Thermogutta terrifontis: one gene and its partner. The protein of the gene in region 2 interacts with the protein of the main gene of each other region in a pairwise test. Links are inferred from orthologs where the notes say so. Each region holds a gene or a part of one and is shown on either strand. Other genes may lie near its edges.

What was found.
Region 1: the proteins of THTE_RS12310 (region 2) and THTE_RS08860 interact in binary tests that used the Escherichia coli proteins (3 or more experiments, as listed by UniProt). The link is inferred for Thermogutta terrifontis from one-to-one orthologs.

What each region holds. Positions count from the first base shown.
Region 1 is NZ_CP018477.1:2,374,398-2,384,607, forward strand. What follows is about bases 4,240-6,979. They hold THTE_RS08860 (iron-sulfur cluster assembly scaffold protein), read right to left. Parts: upstream 5,950-6,979; coding sequence 5,530-5,949; downstream 4,240-5,529. Other genes in these bases: THTE_RS08855 (aminotransferase class V-fold PLP-dependent enzyme), read right to left, coding at 4,240-5,138; THTE_RS18535 (hypothetical protein), read left to right, coding at 6,017-6,151; uvrB (excinuclease ABC subunit UvrB), read left to right, coding at 6,206-6,979. In the rest of the region: THTE_RS08840 (serine/threonine protein kinase), read right to left, coding at 1-671; THTE_RS08845 (adenylate kinase family protein), read right to left, coding at 646-1,353; THTE_RS08850 (glycosyltransferase), read left to right, coding at 1,509-2,723; more of THTE_RS08855, read right to left, coding at 3,873-4,239; more of uvrB, read left to right, coding at 6,980-8,290; THTE_RS08870 (hypothetical protein), read right to left, coding at 8,446-8,697; THTE_RS08875 (RNA polymerase sigma factor), read left to right, coding at 8,929-9,450; THTE_RS08880 (hypothetical protein), read left to right, coding at 9,513-10,210. UniProt on the Escherichia coli protein: A scaffold on which IscS assembles Fe-S clusters. Exists as 2 interconverting forms, a structured (S) and disordered (D) form. The D-state is the preferred substrate for IscS.
Region 2 is NZ_CP018477.1:3,314,611-3,325,033, reverse strand. What follows is about bases 5,106-8,058. They hold THTE_RS12310 (cysteine desulfurase family protein), read right to left. Parts: upstream 7,245-8,058; coding sequence 5,967-7,244; downstream 5,106-5,966. Other genes in these bases: queA (tRNA preQ1(34) S-adenosylmethionine ribosyltransferase-isomerase QueA), read right to left, coding at 7,932-8,058; THTE_RS12305 (phosphoesterase), read right to left, coding at 7,201-7,851; THTE_RS12315 (serine/threonine-protein kinase), read left to right, coding at 5,106-5,895. In the rest of the region: THTE_RS12330 (sugar phosphate isomerase/epimerase family protein), read left to right, coding at 1-660; THTE_RS12325 (DUF4914 family protein), read left to right, coding at 1,125-3,032; THTE_RS12320 (TlpA family protein disulfide reductase), read right to left, coding at 3,191-3,916; more of THTE_RS12315, read left to right, coding at 4,537-5,105; more of queA, read right to left, coding at 8,059-9,053. UniProt on the Escherichia coli protein: Master enzyme that delivers sulfur to a number of partners involved in Fe-S cluster assembly, tRNA modification or cofactor biosynthesis. Catalyzes the removal of elemental sulfur from cysteine to produce alanine.

The DNA of each region.
Region 1 (10,210 bases), 940 kb from region 2 along the record:
TGTCCCGCCGGACTGTTGCGAAGTCTGGCCAGCCCGAGGTCAAGTATTTTTACAACGTCTTGCGGAGTAACCATCAGGTTCGCAGGCTTGATATCACAGTGGACCACCCCCTTATCATGCGCATATCCAAGTGCAGCGGCTGCCTGTCGGACCAAACCCGCGGCCCGTCGCCACGGCAACGGTCCCTCTTTTCGAACAAGTTGTTCCAGATCAACCCCTTCCACATACTCCATGACGAGGTAATATTGGCCGTTTTCCAGGTCCACGTTGTACGCATGGACAATGTTCGGATGGTCCAAAGCCGCGATTATGCGGACTTCATTGAAGAACCTCTCTAGAGCAGGAGGCGGAAGGCGTGGATCGATGAGTTTGATTGCCACGCGACGTTCCATCGTCACATGCTCGGCGAGAAATACCTCTCCCATTCCCCCACGACCGAGGGTCCCCAGAAGCCGATACTTCCCAATGAGAAATCGCGGGCGTCCAGCCAGCAGTTGCTGAGCCTGCCAGTGGGTGAGCTGACCGAGTTGCTCCAGATGCCGCACGAAATCTTCAAAAGTCCGGAAAGAAACCGTTTCGCAGATCCGCGCCACCGCCTCTCGCGATACGGCCAACCCTGCGGCGTGCAGCCGCTCACACCATTCCTTAACTTCTGGAGAGAGGGCCATCATGGTGCTGTGTTGTCCTGGCACAGAGAGACATGTTCGGGGAGGCCTTTTCAAGTGTTTCCCGCAGGACCTGGTAGAGCTCCTCGGGAGATGTATTTTCGCGGATTCCTATCCTGAAAACGGGAACTTGCCGACGCGCATAGTAGTCGACGACAGGTTTCGTTTCTGCCAGATACTGCTCAAATTTGAAGCGAACAAGCTCCGGGGTATCGTCCTGCCGGCCGGTTCGGTCCCCGCCAGTGTTTTTCTGAATACGCTTCAGAATAGTCCGCAAGTCGCAATCCAAAAGGATGACTCTCTCGACACGAATGAATTCCTCGAGGAGGCCCGCCTGGTCCACAGTGCGCGGTAGTCCATTGAGTACCAGTTTGGGAGTTTTGGGAGCGACCTGGCGACGTGCACTGTCAAGGAACCATCGCAATATTTTCGTTGCGAGGTGGCCTTCCTCCGGTTTTAGGAGCCGCCCGGTAGACAAAACCTCAGCGACGATCTGCCGATCCTGGGGGATGAGAGCGTGTGCCGCACTTTCCCCGCTGCTGATCAACCGGAGTTGATGACCGAAATCAAAATGGACATAAGGCCCATCCGACAGCCCACGACCCGCAATTAACTCTCCAAGCGGTGTCTTGCCGGACCCCGTCGGACCGATGAGAATCGTCGCGACACAGTGGTGATCTGAAAACATCAGGCAAACACCCACACCGTCATCTTATTCAGCAGCTATTCCCATTGTAGCCGGAGAGAGCCGGTTAAATAATACGGAGGTACAAAGGAACAAAGGTGCTGTCCCGAAAGCGGCAGATCCCACGGCTCGGATGACCAGCGAAGTTGAAGTGACCAATGTCTCCTCCTTGGCGCATAACGTTTCTCATCACCGAATTGGAGATTGGGGGTGCGGAAAAATTCATGGTCGAACTGGTATGTCGGCTCGATCGGCAATTCTTCGATCCGTATGTGGTTGTCCTGTCTGAAATGCCGCAGCGCAGGCACCTTGTCGACCGCCTCGATGAGTGCCAAATTCCCGTTGCGTTTCTGGGAGTGAGAAATCTCGTCGAGTTGGCGGCAGGGATCGCGAAACTTGTGAAACACCTTCGGAGCTTCCGTCCAAGGATTCTCCAGAGTTTTCTTTTTCATGCGAACTTCGTGGGGCGATTGGCTGCCAGAATAGCGGGGGTTCCCACGGTGATCTGCGGTGTTCGGGTAGCAGAGCGGGAGCATCCCTGGCATTTGTGGCTCGATCGATTGACCGCTGCCTGGGTGGACAAATACGTCTGCGTGAGTGAGGCCGTGGCCAGGTTTTCCGCGGAAGTGGGAATGCTCCCTGAGTCAAAATTGATGGTTATTCCCAACGCCGTGGATGTCGCGGCGATCTGTTCTCAGAAACCCGTGGATCTAGGAAAACTATTCCGGCGGGACACCGCCGGCTGTTGCGCTGGGTTGGCCGGTGGAGTGTCTGAACGCGTTAAAGGGGCGGCAGAAGGGGACGCACATACCGGATCGTCTGTTTTTGAAAACGACGAGTTCTATATGGTTGCGGTGGGGCGGTTGGAGCGGCAAAAAGGGTTCGATTGGCTGCTGAAGACACTGGCCCCCCTCTTGCGAGAGTTATCGGGCCTTCGACTTGTCATCGTGGGATCAGGTCCGGAAAAAGAACGGTTGGTATCCATCATCGGCAGAGAGGGAATCGAAAAGGCTGTTCGCCTGGTAGGCTTTCGGGATGATGTTCTGGGAATTCTTCGAAGCTGCGATTTGTTCTTGCTGAGCTCTCTATGGGAAGGAATGCCCAATGCCCTTTTAGAAGCCATGGCGGCCGGCAAACCAGTCGTGTGCGTGGAAGCGGAAGGTGTGCGTGAGGTTCTTGGACCCCTTTGCAAGGATCAACTTGTCCACGACAGGAATCAAGAACAGTTTCGGCGCGCAATCTTGAAGCATTATCATAACCGCCAGTACGGGGCTCTTCTCGGAGGCCGCAATCAGAAACGGGTAGCAGAACACTTCAATTGGTGGCGCGTCGTTAAGCAATATGAAAGCCTGTGGGCGAGCTTCCTACGCTAGATCACAGCGAGAGTTACGTCGGCTTCCAGAACGCGTGACGGCGCAGATCCAGTGTGAGCGACCACTCGATCCGGGGCATCCCTCGGCGGACGGGAAAGAGCCTACCACTACACAAAAAGGACATAATTTTTTATTTCTCTTATCTTTCTCCCCAAATAGCTGGGTAAAGGCTCCCATAGCCATACTTTCTGGGAGGTGATTTCCCTCCTACGCGATGGTTTTCGCTCCGATGCTAACCGGCTGTTCGCATGACACGCGGAAAGTGTGTCACCTTCTCTGTCCCACCTGATGGGATTGACCTGCCCAGATACTGGTTCTTACTTACCACGGTAGGTAGAACACAACGCTCTGAATAGCCTGCGGCTATTCCCCCTCTGTAAGATGGTCAAATACGATGCTATGTAGCTACACGAGATAGGCGGTGATTTCACCGGCTTCCTACCATTGGTTGCCCGGGAAAGTGTTCAAATGGATATTACTACTACGGTATCAGGAGAGACTCCAAAAAAGTGGAACGCCTTCCTAAAAACCTGCTGAACTTACCGTCGCGGACTGGTGCGTTCAACTCGCCTCGGGACGTCTGATCGTTAAGCGTGGCTCCACCGAGCTGCCATACCCCTCTTCGGGAGTGACAGCATTTCTCGGTTCCCGGCAGGTTTGTGTCCGGTCTATCGGCTGGCAACACAAATAGTCCATTTGACTCTTGGAGAGCCCCTGCGCATGATGGAAACGCAGGGTGACAGAAAGGACGTAATTCACGTGTATTTTTGTACACTGCGTTCTGTCCTAAGTGATGAGTATAGCACGTTTGTCCGTCCGAGCTGTCGCCGAGGGGTGGGGCCTTCAGTGTTGGTTCTTGGCCACCGACCAGCACTGAATTCGGTTCGCCACGTGCCGGTTGTGCCCCTTCCCATTGATGACAGGGAAGTCATCGCGAGCGACATGCGAGCCCCAGCCACGTTGTGGATATCGAGGGCTCAGAGGCCTGTCCCATGAGCTGCGGGAAAGCATCCTCGGGACAGGCCTTTTTCTTTCACATTGGGCGAGAAGTGACCAACGTAGGTCACATCGCCAAAAAGACGACGAAGACGACCTACAGCGATCTTTGGATCCGCCGGAACGTCAGAATCAGATGCTGATTGGCCCGCTTCACCGCCTCTCGCTCCGCTTCTTGAAAATACGTTGTGCCCTTTCCAGACCTTCCACCAACTGATCAATCTCGTTTAGTGTGTTGTAGAAATAGAAACTGGCGCGTGCCGTGGCCACGACCCCCAACCGTTTGTGAAGGGGCATCGCGCAGTGATGTCCTGCCCGAACGGCAACACCCACGGAATCCAGCAGCTGGGCCACGTCGTGCGCGTGAATGCCATCGACGACGAAACTGACGATCCCCCCTTTTTTATCAGGCGCCGGTCCGAAGACGCGAACCCGCGGCATTTCGGCAAGGGCGGCATGGAGTTTGACGGTCAGTTGGTTTTCATGGACTGCGATACGCTCCAGGCCGATTCGTTCCAAATAATCAATGGCGGCCGCAAGACCAATTGCTCCCACGATCGGTGGCGTTCCCGCCTCGAAGCGGTACGGGAGATCGCCCGGCACAAAGCCATCGAGCCGGACCTCCCGAATCATGCTCCCACCGCCCATGAAGGGCGGCATCGCTTCCAGAATTTCGCGCTTTCCGTATAGGACCCCAATTCCCGATGGACCGAGCATCTTGTGGCCGCTGAACGCCAGGAAGTCGGCATCCATTTTTTGAACGTCCGTTACCAGGTGCGGGACACTTTGAGCTCCGTCTACAAGAACCTTGGCTCCGACCGAATGTGCCGCCCGAATGATCGATTCCACGGGATTAATCGTACCCAGGACATTGGAGACGACGGTGACGGCAACGATTTTCGTTCGTTCGGTCAAGAGTGTATCCAGGTTGTCCAGAACAAGTTCCCCCTGATCGTTGATGGGGATGAAGCGAACCGTGGCCCCTCGACGTTCAGCAAGCTGAAACCACGGCACGAGGTTGGAGTGGTGTTCCATCTCGGTCACCAGGATCTCATCGCCTGGTCTGATGTTGGCATCTCCCCATGCCCGGGCGACTAAGTTGATGGAGGCGGTTGCGCCAGAGGTAAAAATGATTTCTTCTTCCGACCGTGCGTTAATGAACCGACAGACTCGACGGCGTGCTTCTTCGTAGAGCTCGGTCGTCTCGTCGGCAAGAGTGTGGATACCCCGGTGCACATTCGCATAATGCTTTTCATACATCTCAACGATGGTCTGGATAACCTGCCGGGGCCGTTGCGTCGTGGCAGCATTGTCAAAGTAGACCAGCGGACGCCCTGGATGCACTTCTCGCTGAAGAATGGGAAAGTCCTGGCGATACACCAGTGGATCAAAGGAAACAGCCGGTTCGGAAATCGTCATCTTTGGCCTCGCTTAGCTGGTATGCCCTCAATGAGCTGAAGCCGGTAGAAAGCGGTGGTTTCTTGGCCAATGTGCGTTTGGACAGTGCCTAGCGTGCCCAAACCTGGCGGTATCCGGAAGCTGACTCTTCTACCGGGCAAGTGTCGCGACTCACGTTCGAGAGGTACGTCGTTTAATTGTAGCGGCCAGAGAAGCACAGACTAACCCGCCAGAGTATTTCCAGCATGGGCTGAAAAGTTCGTCGGTTGTTCCTGGCTTCTTCCGCATCAGGATCGAAAACCGAGTGAAGGTGCCCGGAAGGTTCACCCGTTTGAGAGTGACAAACCCCGGAGAGTCGATGACCTTTCAGCTCTTCCGGCCTGATTCACCGGTGCCCAGAACTTTCAATTGGTTATTGAGTTGGTAGGGGCTGGGGAGTTCCATTCGAATGGGCCTCGGCACACGGAGAGTAAATGGCGGCCTGGAGAACTCGCCACGGGAGGAGCGCGCATTTCTGGCGATTCGGGGTCAGCCGGGGACCAAAGTAACGAAGCATGTCCTCTGCGCTGAACTTTTTTACGTCCTCCACCGTCTTCCCGTCAAACAGTTCCGTGAGCATCGAGGCCGCCGCCTGACTGATGCAGCAACCTTCGCCGTCGAAATAGATGTCCTCGATCTTTCCTCCATTGACAATTCGTAACTCCATTCGAACCACATCTCCGCAAAGCGGATTGCGGTCTTCATGGCAATGCGTACAGCCCGGGCATTTCCCTCTATGGTAGGGGCATTCGTAGTGTTCGAGAATGCGTTCCTGGTAGATATCGTCGTCCATAGCGCACGTGGGCAAGTTTGAATATAAGGGACTTCGTCATCTACCCCATTTTAGGTGGTTCCATGCCATGGGGCAATCGAACACCTCCGTCACCATCGTCTCGCGGTACAATGAAAGAAAGAAGGCCGCCGCGCCGCCGATCGCCACCGCACCAGGACTCCCGATGGAGTATGAACGACCGCGAGAGCTGCGATTCGGTTGATTGCCAGCCCAAAGCCTGTGCCCACATTTTGTATGTACGGGGTGGGAGCCAACGATGTTCCAACTCGTAAGCCCCTTTAAACCGGCGGGAGACCAACCCAAGGCCATTGCTGCCCTCTGCGAAGGTTTGCGGAAGGGGAAGCGGGCTCAGGTGCTCATGGGTGTCACTGGTTCGGGAAAGACATTCACGATGGCGAACGTCATTCAGTTCGCGCAGCGACCGACCCTGGTGATGTCCCACAACAAAACCCTCGCCGCACAGCTCTACGCCGAATTCAAGGAGTTCTTTCCCTACAATGCGGTCCACTATTTCGTAAGCTACTACGACTACTACCAGCCGGAGGCCTACATTCCTCAGCGGGACATTTACATCGAGAAGGATGCCTCCATCAACGAAGAAATTGATCGCCTCCGGCTGGCGGCTACGAGTGCGCTGATGACACGCCGGGACGTCATCATTGTTGCCAGCGTCTCCTGTATTTACGGCTTGGGATCACCCGAGGACTACCGCAACATGATGGTCAGCGTGCAGCGCGGCCAGATCGTCGACCGTGACCAGCTTCTCATGAAGTTGATCAACATCCAATATGAACGCAACGATTTTGAGTTCCAGCCGGGGCGATTCCGGGTCCGCGGGGATTGCGTGGAGGTCTTTCCCAGCTACGAGCAGTTTGCCTATCGAATTGAATTGTGGGGGGATGAAGTGGAGCAGATTGCGTCCATCCATCCCCTGACGGGACAGGTGCTACAAAAGCACGATCAGGTGTTCATCTACCCGGCGAAGCACTTTGTCCTCCCGGAGTCGCGCATCCAGGCGGCGATCCAGAGTATTCGAGAGGAGCTGGAGCAGCGGGTTGCTGAACTGAAAAGCCAGGGAAAGCTCCTCGAGGCTCAGCGGCTCAGCGCCCGGACCCGGTACGACCTGGAGTTATTGCAGGAAGTGGGGTACTGTCCCGGGATCGAAAATTACAGTCGCCATCTGGCCGGTCGGCCACCAGGGAGTCCCCCGGAGACCCTCTTTAGCTTTTTCCCGGATGATTTTCTCCTGTTTGTGGATGAGTCCCACGTGACAGTGCCGCAAATCCGTGGCATGTATGGGGGGGACTATAGCCGAAAACTGACGCTCGTTGAGCACGGTTTCCGGCTTCCCAGCGCCCTTGACAACAGGCCGCTCAAGTTCGAGGAGTGGGAGCAGAAAATCAATCAGGTGATCTTCGTTTCCGCAACACCCGGGCCGTATGAAATTGAGCAGGCGGGGGGAGAGGTGGTGGAACAGGTGATCCGTCCCACGGGATTGCTTGACCCCGAGGTGGAGATCGTTCCAGCGAAAAATCAGATTCCACACCTCATTACCCAGGTGCGTGAGCGGGCGGCTCAGGGAGAACGTTGCCTGGTGACGACACTCACCAAACGTCTCGCGGAAGACCTGGCGGATTATCTGACCAAACAGAATATCAGATGCAAGTGGCTCCACAGCGAACTCGACGCCTTTGAGCGGGTGGAACTTTTGCGAGATCTCCGAAAGGGGGAGTTTGACGTGCTTGTAGGGGTCAACCTTTTGCGAGAGGGGCTTGACCTCCCAGAGGTCTCCCTGGTGGCAATTCTGGATGCCGATAAGGAGGGATTTCTCCGCAGTGAGACCTCGCTCATTCAGACCATCGGCCGCTGTGCCCGCAATGTCAATGCAAAGGTTATTCTCTACGCAGACCGAATTACCGACTCCATGCAGAGGGCGGTGGAGGAAACGCGGCGGCGTCGAAAGCTCCAGGAAGAGTACAACAAAGCCCATGGAATTACCCCGGAAACGGTTCGCAAGAATCTTCGCGCTGGCATCGAAGCGGAAGCCGCGGCTCACGCTCGTGCTAACGCAATGGTGGGACGCACGAACGAGATAGAGTACGTAACCGAGGAATACATTGCCGAACTTGAAGCCGAAATGATGGCAGCGGCGGAAGCCCTGGAGTTTGAACGAGCGGCGGCCATTCGCGACCGGATTCAACTCCTGCGAAAACAGATTGGCAAGCCGCTGGATGAAGTGAAATTGATCGCCGTTAAGCGGGGGCGGCGGGGCCCGCGACGAAACACAATTCATCCCTCACCGGGGATCAATATTACTGGATCCCGTCGTCGAAAACGGTAAATAATGCGTCCTCACCTGGTGCGCTTTTGATAAAGAGAACACCCCTGCGAGTTTCAGGCTGCAGGGGTGTTTGTAGTGCTTTCTGATTGCAAGCGGGTTTCGCAGGTTCCCAGTTATGAGGACCTGGAACTCATCCCATACCCGTGAACAACGGCTTACTGTTGCGCGCCACTTCCCTGGCTGCTGGATTCACCGCCGCTCGGGGCCTGCTCGCCCGCGGGTGCCTGCTGTTCGGCGGGCTTCTGTTCAGTACCACCTGCCTGTTCCGTGGAAGTGGCAGCAGGTTGTTGTGCTGGCGCAGGTGCTGCCTCCTTCTTTTGGCAGCCGACGAACAGACCGCTAAGACCCAACACCACAAGCAACACAGCCAAACGCTTCATGAAGTAAACCCTTTCGTTAAAAGACACCTAACCCTCCTGACCTGCCCGGCGCCATTCGCCGGGCGTATATCCGTATGGATGCGTGTCGGGCCAGATTTATTCCCACCGATTTTGGGACCGTTTTGCAGTGAAATGGGCACCGGCGGCAAAAAACAAAAAAGCGATTGACGCCGCCGGTTTTCCTCTGATGGCTCAAAGAGGATAATACAGCAAGGAATAATGGCGAGATTGGGCGCATCATTTGTAAGGACGAGTGTCATGGGCGAGGGTTCGGTGCCGCCTTTGATCGAGCAACTCGTGAAGCGGTATGCGCAGGACGTGTACCGGTACGCATACCGACTGACGGGCTCAGCGGCGGACGCCGAGGACCTGACGCAGGAGACTTTTTTGGCTGCGGTTAAGAACATCCATCAGCTCGCAAACCCGGAGTCGGCCAGGTCCTGGTTATTCACGATTGCTCGAAACCAGTTCCTGGTCAGGCACCGCCGAGGCCGAGGAACAGTAGTGCGCCCGCTCGGTGACCAGGCAGAAGAAATCATGGTATTGGAATCTGGCGACAGTGACGAGGTCGATGGCGAGTTAATTCAAAATGCACTGAATGCGCTTTCTGATGAACAACGGGTCATTTTGCTGATGTTTTATTTCGAGGAGGCTTCATACCGAGAAATTGCCGAACAACTGGGAATCCCTATCGGAACTGTCATGAGTCGCCTATCCCGGGCAAAGGAAGCGCTTCGGAAAAAAGTGCTCGCAGCGACTCGACAGGATAGTGATCTGTGAAGGCTGACTCGAACTGGCAGGAATAGTATCAGAAAGAATTTCCAGAGCGGTCATCAAACTCGATGGATTGGGACCCGAAAGATATCCCCGACTGGCAACTGCTGGAATGTTTGCGACCGCACGAGGGATCGCCCAAAGATCCCTTTATGGAGGAATTGCAGAGGCGGATCGCAGCGCATCCCGAGTTGGCGTCGGTCTGGCGGGAATTGCAGCAACAGGATGTTGAGCTCGCTCGCCTCCTACAAACGGTCCCCCCCCGGCTGGGCTTAGAAGAGCGGATTATCTCGCGGCTGGGAACCGAGCTGCGAATTGCGACTCCCTCGGGAAGCGACGACGCCACAACTCCGGATAACGTACAACCAGGATGGGTGGGTGATGGAGCGCGCGCACTTGCTGGAGATCAGTTGCACGCGAAGCGGCAAATTTCACGTCGTGTATGGATCGCCGCGGGCGTTTCCGCAATTTGCGCCAGCGTGCTCGGAGGTGTCGGCCTCTGGCTATGGCGCAGGCGAAGGCGGACTGGACCACCTTCACCCGTAGAAATCGCAAACGAAGTAGCACGAATTTTCGAGCAAACGCTCGACGAGTTCGGTACCGGTCAGCCCGTCAGTTCACATCCGCCACCGGCTCATGCCCGTTTCAGTCGGGAAATTCGTTTGTATTTAGGCAGCACGATCACCTGGCGGCAGGCTACCGTTGCGTCGAACCGCGCGGTCGTCTTTGACATCACGCAGCCCAGCGGGGAACGTGGTTCGCTCTT
Region 2 (10,423 bases):
ATGCAGGTGTCACATCTGTTCTGGGCTGGGGGATTTACCGGCACAGACGGGCGCACATTCCGGGGAGCAGTGGAAGATGCCCTGGAAGCCGTCCGCACGGCAGCGGAGCTGAAAACCCGGTGCCTTCTGGTGTACAGTGGTGCTCGGGGGCTCCACACCCATAACCACGCCCGACGGTTGTTTCGGGAGGCCCTCAAGGAAATGATTCCCCTCGCCCAGGAGCTGGGAGTATTTTTGGGCGTGGAACCAATGCATCCCGGTTGCGCTGGCGATTTCACGTTCATCACCGATCTTGACGAATACTTCAAGCTCGTCGATGCGATCGGCTCCAACCAGGTCAAGCTTATCTTCGATGTCTACCATTTGGGCGCTGTTCCGGACATCGTGTCGCGAATTCCGCAATTGATTCCGCATATCGCATTGGTCCAACTTGGCGATGCCAAATCGCCCCCCAATGGCGAGGTTAACCGTTGCCTCCTTGGGGAGGGGTCGCTGCCGATTGTTGAACTTGTGCGGGCACTCCGCGACAACGGCTACGACGGATTTTTCGACGTGGAACTGATCGGCGAAGACGTCGAAGCCTACTCGTACGACGACCTGCTTGAGCATGCCAAGGCAGCCTACGCGCGGCTTCTGGGCGAGACTGCCGGGGTGCAGTAGGGCAAAAGATTGGCAAGCCGAGCACTCGACGGCCGAATTCCTGGGGGTGGCACTGCGAACCTTAAGGAAAAGTTCGGTGTCTATGCCGGTCGGGCGCAGTAGGGGCGGATCCGGAGCAACTGCGTTCCCAGCAGGTCCTGATTGCGTTAATATGGCACTTTGCTAACACTTCTTGCCAATTACGATGTACTACTGATGACGCCGCCATTTCGGCGCGTCGCTTGGGCGGTAAGATATAAGGAGTGGTGCCAGGGAACGAATGCCTCAGCAGAGGGGGCAGTTGGCCTTTGTCGCATTGGTGTGGCGGCACTTCGGTCTGGTTAAAATGGCGTTTTGAGAGGTAATTCAGTGGGTGCCCTTCTGCGCTGGCCGTGTGTCCAGCTGTGGACCATAACGGGAGTGTTGGTGAAGCGATATCAGGCCAGTTCGCGGACAGAGACAATACGAGACACGAGCTTACCATCATGGCGGTCGATTTGAACAGTGCGGTAGGAAGTCGGATCGTTGGACCAGAAAGTCTGCTCCGTGTCCTCCAATCGGCGCGGCGGGTGATTATTCCCGAAAAGCCGCAAGAGCTTTTCGATTTGGCTGTCGGAGGTCCGGACAGGGATTACTTTGAAGTCGTTTATGACATTCCCGGCAAAGGACCGTTCAAGGAGGCTACGGTGGTCCGGTGCCGCAATGGCATTGCGGTCAATTACACAGAGCCCTACATGCGGCGGCGGGACCCGGACTGCATGGTGGTGGCCGACGATCGTCCCTCCGACAAGCCCCGATTTCATGAGCGGTTTTCAGTTCCGTTTGAGCAGGTTCGGCAGGAGATTCTGGACTGGCTGGCTGAACAGGAACTGATCATTCTGCCGTTTTACGCAGGTGGAAGGCGGTGGGGGTTTCAGGCGGCTCTCGTCGCGCCTCTCAACGCCAGTTTCTTTGCGGGTGCCCTTGCGCTTCTTCAGGAGATGATCCCGGCAGTTGAACTTCCGGAAGAGTTTTCTCCGGAGGCCGTGGTGTTTGTTGCACCCCCGTTCCGACACACTCTTTGCGACGGCAAACAGGTGGTCATTCACCACCGTGGTCCTCCGGTGTATGAGGTCTTTTCGCTCAATCTCTATCCGGGACCCAGCGCCAAGAAGGGCGTTTACGGTGTGCTTCTTTCCCTGGGAGAGGAGCAGGGTTGGGTGACGCTGCATGGTTCCACCGTTCAGGTCATGACGCCTTACGACAACATCATGACCATCATGCATGAAGGGGCCAGCGGTGGTGGAAAGAGTGAAATGCTCGAATATCCGCATCGGGAACCCGACGGCCGGCTTCTCTTGGGAAGAAACATTATCACAGGTCAAAAACGCTACATCTCCCTGGTTCAGGGCTGCACTTTGTTTCCTGTTACCGATGACATGGCCCTGTGTCACCCGGGTTTTCAAAACTCCAAGGGTAGAAAACTGGTGGTCTCCGATGCGGAAACGGCGTGGTTCGTGCGGGTGGACCACATCAAGGAATATGGAACGGATCCCTATCTTGAACGAATTTGCACGATGGCGAAGGAGCCCATCATTTTCCTCAATATTCATGCGGTGCCCCGCGCGACGTGTCTGATTTGGGAACACATCGAAGATGCTCCCGGAAAACCGTGTCCGAACCCGCGTGTGATTTTGCCACGGCGGCTGGTTCCGAATGTGATTAATGAGCCGGTGTCCGTGGATGTGCGGAGTTTTGGAGTCCGCACGCCGCCCTGCACGCGAGAAAATCCCACCTACGGCATTTTGGGAATGATGCACGTCCTGCCGCCGGCGTTGGCATGGTTGTGGCGATTGGTGGCGCCCCGAGGACATTCCAATCCCAGTATCGTGGACAGTGATTCGCTCCAGAGCGAAGGTGTGGGATCATACTGGCCTTTTGCGACGGGGTGTAAAGTTGATCAGGCCAACCTCCTGCTCAGGCAAATTCTGGAGACGCCGGATACGCGATTTGTCCTCGTGCCCAATCAGCATATCGGATGCTGGGAAGTTGGCTTTATGCCGGAGTGGCTCATGCGGGAATATCTGGCGCGACGTGGTGGCGCCCGATTTCGGCCTGAACAGCTTAAACCGGCCCGGTGTCCCCTGCTAGGATATGCTCTCTCCTTCATGCAAATCGAAGGCACTCAGATTCCCAGTTGGTTCCTGGAAGTGGACTCTCAGCCGGAAGTAGGACCGGAGACCTACGACAAGGGTGCGGAGATTCTTTATCGGTTCTTCCATAAGCATCTGGAGGAATTGGTGTCGATGCCGGGGCTGGATCCCCTCGGCCGACGGATAATTCGGGCATGTTTGGAGCGTGCCCCGCTGAGCAGTTTCGAGTCACTGATTCCCTTCAATCCCTACGTTTCCTAATTGGGGGTAAGCCGTCCCCAGGAAAGCTCGGCGGCTGATAAAGTCGAAAAGGCGACTGCGTTTCCTGCATCTTCAGGAAACGTCCGCCGCTTGCGGGCGGGCGCTTGGGGAAAGCCGACGTCCGACGCAAATTGACCCGCCCCCAGGTTTGGGGAGCACTAGCGGTTTGAAACGTCGGGCTGAGAGTTTTGTGATTCGGCGAGCAGCTTTTTGATCATGCGCTCAATTTCTTTTTCAATTCCCGGCCAGTAACCGACCCACATCGCCCGGATTGTTCTGCTCCCATCGACGAGAATTGTCGTGGGATACCCCTGAAAACCTGCGATTCGGTCGATCTCACTCCGAGTCTGGAAGGTGGGATCAGCGTAAGTGGGAAATTCTGCATCCGAAGAATTCAAGAAGGCAAGTGTGCTCCGGCGGAGTTCATCGATATTTTCTTGATTTTCCTGGCGATCTCCCGCGCAGGACACGGAAAGGAAAAGAAACGCCGGATGATCCTTGAACTCCTCGAAAAGGGCTTTCATGTGAGGAAATTCCCGGCGACAGGGTGGGCACCATGTTCCCCAGAAATTAATCAGCGTCACCCGTCCTGAAAGATCGGCAGACGTGATGGCCGTGCTGCTGCCGGTCAGCGGAGTCAGGGCGAGCGTCGTCAGGGCGCGGCCGACCGCTGGGTGATTTTCACCCACCGGGACCTTCTCGGGACTGAAGGGTGAGTATTTGATGACCACCAGCGTGAAGAGCCCCAGCAGGCACAGCATCGCCACGATCTGAAAGCCCTTCCCCATGACCCTGGCCACAGCCAGCGTCCGTGACGGTGGAGGTCCCTCGGTCTGCCGGGGGTTACCCAGCGATTGCTGATTCTCGTGGTTCGGCGATACCATGTTCGTCCCTCAAAGTCCGAACAAACGGCAAAATCACCCTCTGCCTATTTTACCGGCAAACTACTCCTAGAAACGACCTTGCGCCGCACCCGAGATAGGCGGGTTGACGGCATCACGCATGTCAGTTGAGTTACGGATACTCCGCGAAGCAGGGCGGTGGTGTCTGCCGGGCGGGCATGATCATGGAGGTTCGGAAAGCGGGGCCGGGACAGGCGTGTTCCTCTTTACAAAAGCAGACGACTAACAAGCTTCTCTACGAGACCCCAATTAGCGAAGCTTCGCTGAATTCGGGCGCGGAACAGCCGTGAACGGATGCTGGGCCCTGCAAGGGAACTTTGCCTTTCTGCTGAAATGCGCCGTCACTTCGATGTCATATCGGCGACACCGTTGCTGAAGAGCATTATAATTTTCAAGTGAGCAGGCACCTCCACACAGCATCCATGGACTTTAGATCGGCCCACGTGGTGCTAGGTTTTACTGGAGGAAGACGTTGTTGGCCGCGTTCGGCGGGCGTAACGCGAAGAAACGCTGGTTGTACGGAGGTCCTTAGCCCAGTTGGCGAGTCTCGACCACTTTGAGCGTCGCATCGGGTGACAACTGCCAAGAGATGGACTGGACGTATGACTGTTCCCGGCAGCACAAGCTTCGAGCATTGTGCCCTGGCCAGCGGCCTGGTAACACGGGAACAGCTTGAAGAGGCCTGGCAAACGCTCCGTGCCAAAGCGGGATTCTCCATCGACGTTCCGTTGGAGGAGCGGCTCGCGCAAACGCTCGTCGAACTCGGTTACATCAATGCCTGGCAGGCCAAACAGCTCCTCGAGGGCCGCACGAAGTTCACCCTCGGTCCTTACCGAATTATCGATTCCATCGGTCGCGGGGGCATGGGGCAGGTTTTTAAAGGGGAACATATGATCCTCGGGCGGGTTGTGGCGGTCAAGGTCCTCCCCCGACACAAGTCTAATCCCGAGGCAGTGCAGAATTTTCTTCGGGAAATTCGGGCGCAGGCCAAACTGGATCACCCCAATCTGGTACGGGCTTACGATGCCGGGATGGATGGGAGCGTCGTGTACCTCGTGACCGAATACGTCCCCGGCGTCGATATGCGAAAACTTATCCGCCAGCGCGGACCCATGCGGATGCATGCCGCGGCCTCGATCATCTCTCAGGTCGCTTCAGCCCTCCAGCACGCTCACGAGCAGGGGCTGATTCACCGGGATGTCAAACCGGGCAACATCCTGGTCACCAACGATGGAACCGCCAAATTGCTGGATCTCGGGCTTGCTGGTCCGCTCGGCCAGGAGGCGGTCAACGATCCCCGCTATGGACGGATCGTGGGTACCGTGGACTATCTCTCCCCGGACCACATTCGCGAACCGCATAAACCAACACCGGCGTGGGATATTTACTCTCTCGGTTGCACCCTGTATTACGCGGTTACAGGCAAAGTCCCGTTTCCCGGCGGAACCACGGCCGATAAAGTGCGGGCGCACTGCGAGCTGCGTCCGCTCGATCCCCGCCGACTGAACCCCGAACTGGATGCAGCCTTTGTCGATGTGATGGCCGAAATGATGGCCAAGGATCCCAAGGAGCGTATACCGACCGCGGCAGAGGTCGTGCGGCGACTGGCTCCTTGGGTTATCACCCCCTGTCCTATCGACGAGACGTGCTTCATCCGCTCGAAATCAGGGAACAGGCATCGACTTTATGTGGCGAAGCCGCTGACTGCGCCGCCAATCCCGCTTCCCGATACAAAACCGAGTTTTTCCAACATGCTCCTTCAGGTGGCCATGGACAACCAGTCCACCGGGGTAAGCCAGACCACCGCCCGCACCGACGACCCTATCGGCATTCCGGCGGAACCCGAAGGCCGATCGACGCCGAGCGGGCAAAGTCTGCTGGCCCCACTTATCTTTTTCCTTCTGATTCCGCTGGGCCTTGTTGTGACGGTCTTTCTCCTGTGGAAGTGGCTCGCCCATTAACGACGACCGCCCTTGGTTCGGTATGCGGGTGGGGTGAGAACAACGGCCCGAGCGTTGACAGGGTTATCTGTTTAACGTTCTCCAGGACCTCTCGACCAACCCTCGAGGGCCGATTGAAGATCGACAAGCTGACGGACGGCGCTACACAAAACGTCGGCCGCGTACCGAATTTCTTCCTCCGTGTTGAAACGCCCGATTCCCACGCGGATACTCGCCCGAGCCTCCGTTTCACTCAGCCCCAGAGCCAGCAAAACATGGCTGGGTCGGGGATCCGCCGAGCTGCAGGCCGATCCCGAGCTCAAAGCCAGCTCCGGAACGTGGAGGAGCAGCGTCTCGCCCTCGATTCCGGGGAAGCGGACGTTGAGATTGCCCGGGAGTCGCCAATCCGGTCGGGATAGATCCGGCCCATTCAGTTGCACCCGCTCTCCCAGTTGTTCCTTGAGCAAATGGAACAGCAGATTGCGGAGTTGCTGCAATCGCACCATTTCATTTTCCAGATCCGCCAGGGCAAGGGCCACAGCATGGGCAAATCCGACAATCCCGGGAACGTTGAGCGTGCCGCTACGCAGGCCTCGTTCGTGTCCTCCACCGTAGATGAGGGGCTGAATTTTGAACCCAGCCTGGCGTCGCCGGACGATGAGGGCCCCAACGCCTTTGGGGCCATAAACTTTATGGGCCGAAAGGCTGATCAGGTCCACCTCGCGAAGTTCGTCGCGGAGGGGTACTTTGCCAAGAGCCTGCACGGCGTCCACATGGAAAATAATGCCGCGCTCTCGACAGAGAGCGGCGATTTCTCGAATCGGCTGGACTGAGCCTATCTCGTTGTTGGCCGCCATAATTGAAACCAGCCGCGTATTCGGCTTCAAAGCCTCTTCCACAGATTCGGCCAAGACCCGCCCCGCCTGAGGATCACCGTTTTGGACCGGGCGGACCAGGGTGACGGTATGGCCTTCCTCGCTCAGCTTCTGCAAAGGTTCCAGAACAGAGGGGTGCTCGATTGAGGAGGCGACCAGGTGAGACCCAGGCGGAAGACAGCGACCGACTCCTAAAATGGCGAGATTGTTACTTTCGGTGGCCCCACTTGTGAAAATCACTTCCCGGGGATCAGCATCCACCGCTGCTGCAATTGTTTCCCTTGCTTTCTCGACCGCGTCTTTAGCCCTTTCTCCAAACACATGGGTGATGGAAGCGGCGTTCCCAAATTCTTCACAGAAATATGGCAGCATCACATCCCGCACCCGGGGATCGCACCGGGTCGTGGCATGGTTGTCAAGATAGATGGGCGTTTGCACCATTAAGCGCGACTCACGCTGTGCGCTGATCTGCTTGCCCGGGAGGGACCACTCCAAAAACACCCTCCAACGCGATTTGGGACCACGTTTCGAACTCTGTCCAATTGTTCGCGAGTTGCTGGGGAGGGGCAAATCCGTGCCCCACCACATCGACTTCACGCGGAGTTACCACCGGTTCTTCCAGCGACAGCCGATAGACCACGCCGAGATGCACCCTTCCGACCTCGGTCTGGTCGTCGTTGATGAGTCCGACGCACTCCAGGATATAGGGCGAGCCGATGATCACCTCTTCGTTGATTTCTCGCAGCAACGCATGGTGAAATGCATCCGTGCCATTCGCTGCATCCTCGCGAGCAATATGGCCCCCAATCCCTATGCTTCGCTTTCGCCGCAAGCGGCTTTCTCCCTGGCCGCTTCCCCGGGTGTAGTGAAAAACTTCCCATCCTGCACCGTTTCGCCAGGCAAGGATGGCATACGGGATGATCTGCTTGAAGGACGGATCCGGCTCCACCAACCGGCGGGCCCGGAAGGATGTCTTTTCCGGTGAAAAGATGCGGGGAACATAACGTTCCACGCGATTGGTGAAGCCCTGGAAATACCCTAACTCGTGAAAGTAGCTAGTGGGAATGACGAGAACTTCTTCATCCATCGGATCCCGCGGCATACTGGGAAACCTCACTTTCTTCCTGATGAAAGCGATGGATTATCGAAAACCGCACCCTATTCTCTCGCTGAACGAGAATTCTACAGGATCAGCATGGCGTCGCCGTAGCTGTAAAACCGATACTCCTCTCGAATTGCTTCGTCATAGGCACGCTTAATTAACTCATCTCCTCCAAAGGTCCGTACCAAAACCAGCAGGGTGGTTTTAGGAAGATGAAAGTTGGTCATCAGGGCGTCCACAATTTTGAACTGATACGGCGGGCGGATGTAGAGGTCGGTTCGCCCGGCAAATGGCTTCAGTTCACCACTGGCGGCAGCCGTTTCCAGAAGTCGCGTCACCGTCGTGCCCACAGCCACCACCCGGCCCCCTTCCTTACGGGCAGCGTTGATTTCCTCCGCCACCTCCGGAGCGATCTCACCCCATTCGGAGTGCATTTTATGTTCTTCGATTTGCGAGGTTTTGATCGGGACGAAGGTTCCCAACCCCACATGGAGGGTCACGAAAACGATCTTGACCCCCTGTGTGCGAAGGCTGTTCAAAAGTTGCGGGGTGAAATGGAGCCCGGCTGTGGGAGCGGCTACGGATCCGGGGACCTGGGCGTAGACCGTTTGGTAGCGGGTTCGGTCTTCTTCCATCATCTGGCCCCCGCGAATGTAGGGGGGAAGCGGCACCCGACCGAGGCGTTCCAGGGTCTGCCAGGTGTCCTCACTGGTATCGGGACTGACCAGCCAGCCCCCGTCTGCAATCTTGCCGATAACAAAGAGCTTGATATCGTCCCGCCCTTCCCGATTGACAAGCGTGATGGTCTCACCCGGCCGGAGCTTACCGCGGGTTTTCCCAATCACCTGCCAGACGCCACTGGGATCGGCCTCCACGAATAGGCCTTCCCAGCGACCGCGGGTCTCGGTCCGGTAACCCACCAGCCGTGCCGGAACCACCCGAGTGTTGTTTAAGACTAGGATGTCGCCCGGCTGGAGGATCTCGGGCAGATCCCGCACGTGGCGGTGCTCGATGGTCTGCGACCGCCGATCCACGACCATAAGCCGAGCGTCGGCCCGGTTCGGCAGAGGCCGCTGGGCAATCAGGTGTTTCGGCAGCTCATAATCGTACTCGTTAATGTCAATCATCGAATCCCCTTGGATTGTGGCAATCTGAGTGGCCACTGGGGCTCCCACGAGCAGCCCGCGAGTTCGGTTCACCATTGGTTCTCCATGATTGTAGAGGTTCCGAAAGGCCGAGTGTACCAATCTTGTCAGGCATGTTAAACTTGAAATAATCGACCTGGCCGCTTGCCAAATTCGCGCGACCGGACGGCAATCGCTCTGCAATTGTCAGAGGTGGGGGGGCGCGGCAAGAGACAGGGTCAGAGAAAAGGTTCTCGTGTTGCTCCGGTGTGCCTACAATTTCAAAGGACGGCAGTCAGTTATCGCGGTCCTTTCGGTGGCGCAAACTTTGCAGCGAAGAATTTGATTAACAATCTTCATCCATCCCGTTTTTGGAGAAGATCTGCGGAGATCGCCGATGGAACGAGAACTTGTCAATCGTGCAGAGGCTATTCGGGAACGTTTGCTGCAGCTTCGGGACTCCCTTTGACTACGCTCATCGCAAAGCTAGGGAGACTGAGATCGAACAGGCGATGAGCCAGCCCTCCTTCTGGGCGGATCCCGAGAAATCCCAGGCCCTGGTTTCCGAGCTGAAGGAACTCCGCGCGGTCCTCAAGCCGATGGATCAGGCGCTCAAGGAGCTTGAGGACGTGGACGCCATGATCGAACTGGGCGAAGAATCTCCGGAAATCGCCGCGGAGTTGCCTGAGGCGCTCCAGCGTTTGGAAAAGCTGGTAAATGAGCTGGAAGTCAAGTCCCTGCTCAATGGGCCTCACGACTCGTGCAATGCCATCGTGAGCATCAATGCCCGGGATGGTGGAACCGATGCCCATGATTGGGCAGAAATGCTCTTGCGGATGTATATCAACTGGGCGGAAGCCAACGGCTACGAAGTGGAATTGCTGGATCGCGTGGATAACGACGTAGCCGGTATCAACAGTGCCACCATCGCGATCCGCGGACCGATGGCCTATGGGTATCTCAAAGGCGAGACGGGCATTCACCGTCTTGTGCGGATCAGCCCCTTCAACGCGGAAGGCAAACGACAAACGAGCTTCGCTGCGGTGGACGTCACACCCGAAGTGAAAAACGATACGGAAATCGAAATTCGGGAAGAGGACATCGAGGAGGATGTGTTCCGGGCAAGCGGTCCCGGCGGACAACACGTCAATAAAACGTCCAGCGCGGTACGGATTACGCACATCCCCACAGGCATAGTCGTGGCCTGCCAGAGTGAGCGGAGTCAGCACCAGAATCGCGCCATGGCGATGAAGATGCTTCGCGCAAAACTGGCGCGTCTGGAAGAAGAAAAGCGTGAAGCCGAGATGGCGGCCAAATACGAGGCGGCTCCCAAAGTGGGGTTCGGTTCGCAAATCCGCAGTTACTTCCAGCATCCGGAACAGCGGATCAAGGATGCCCGCACGGGTCATACCGAAACCAGCTTCCAGGCGGTCATGGATGGTGAAATT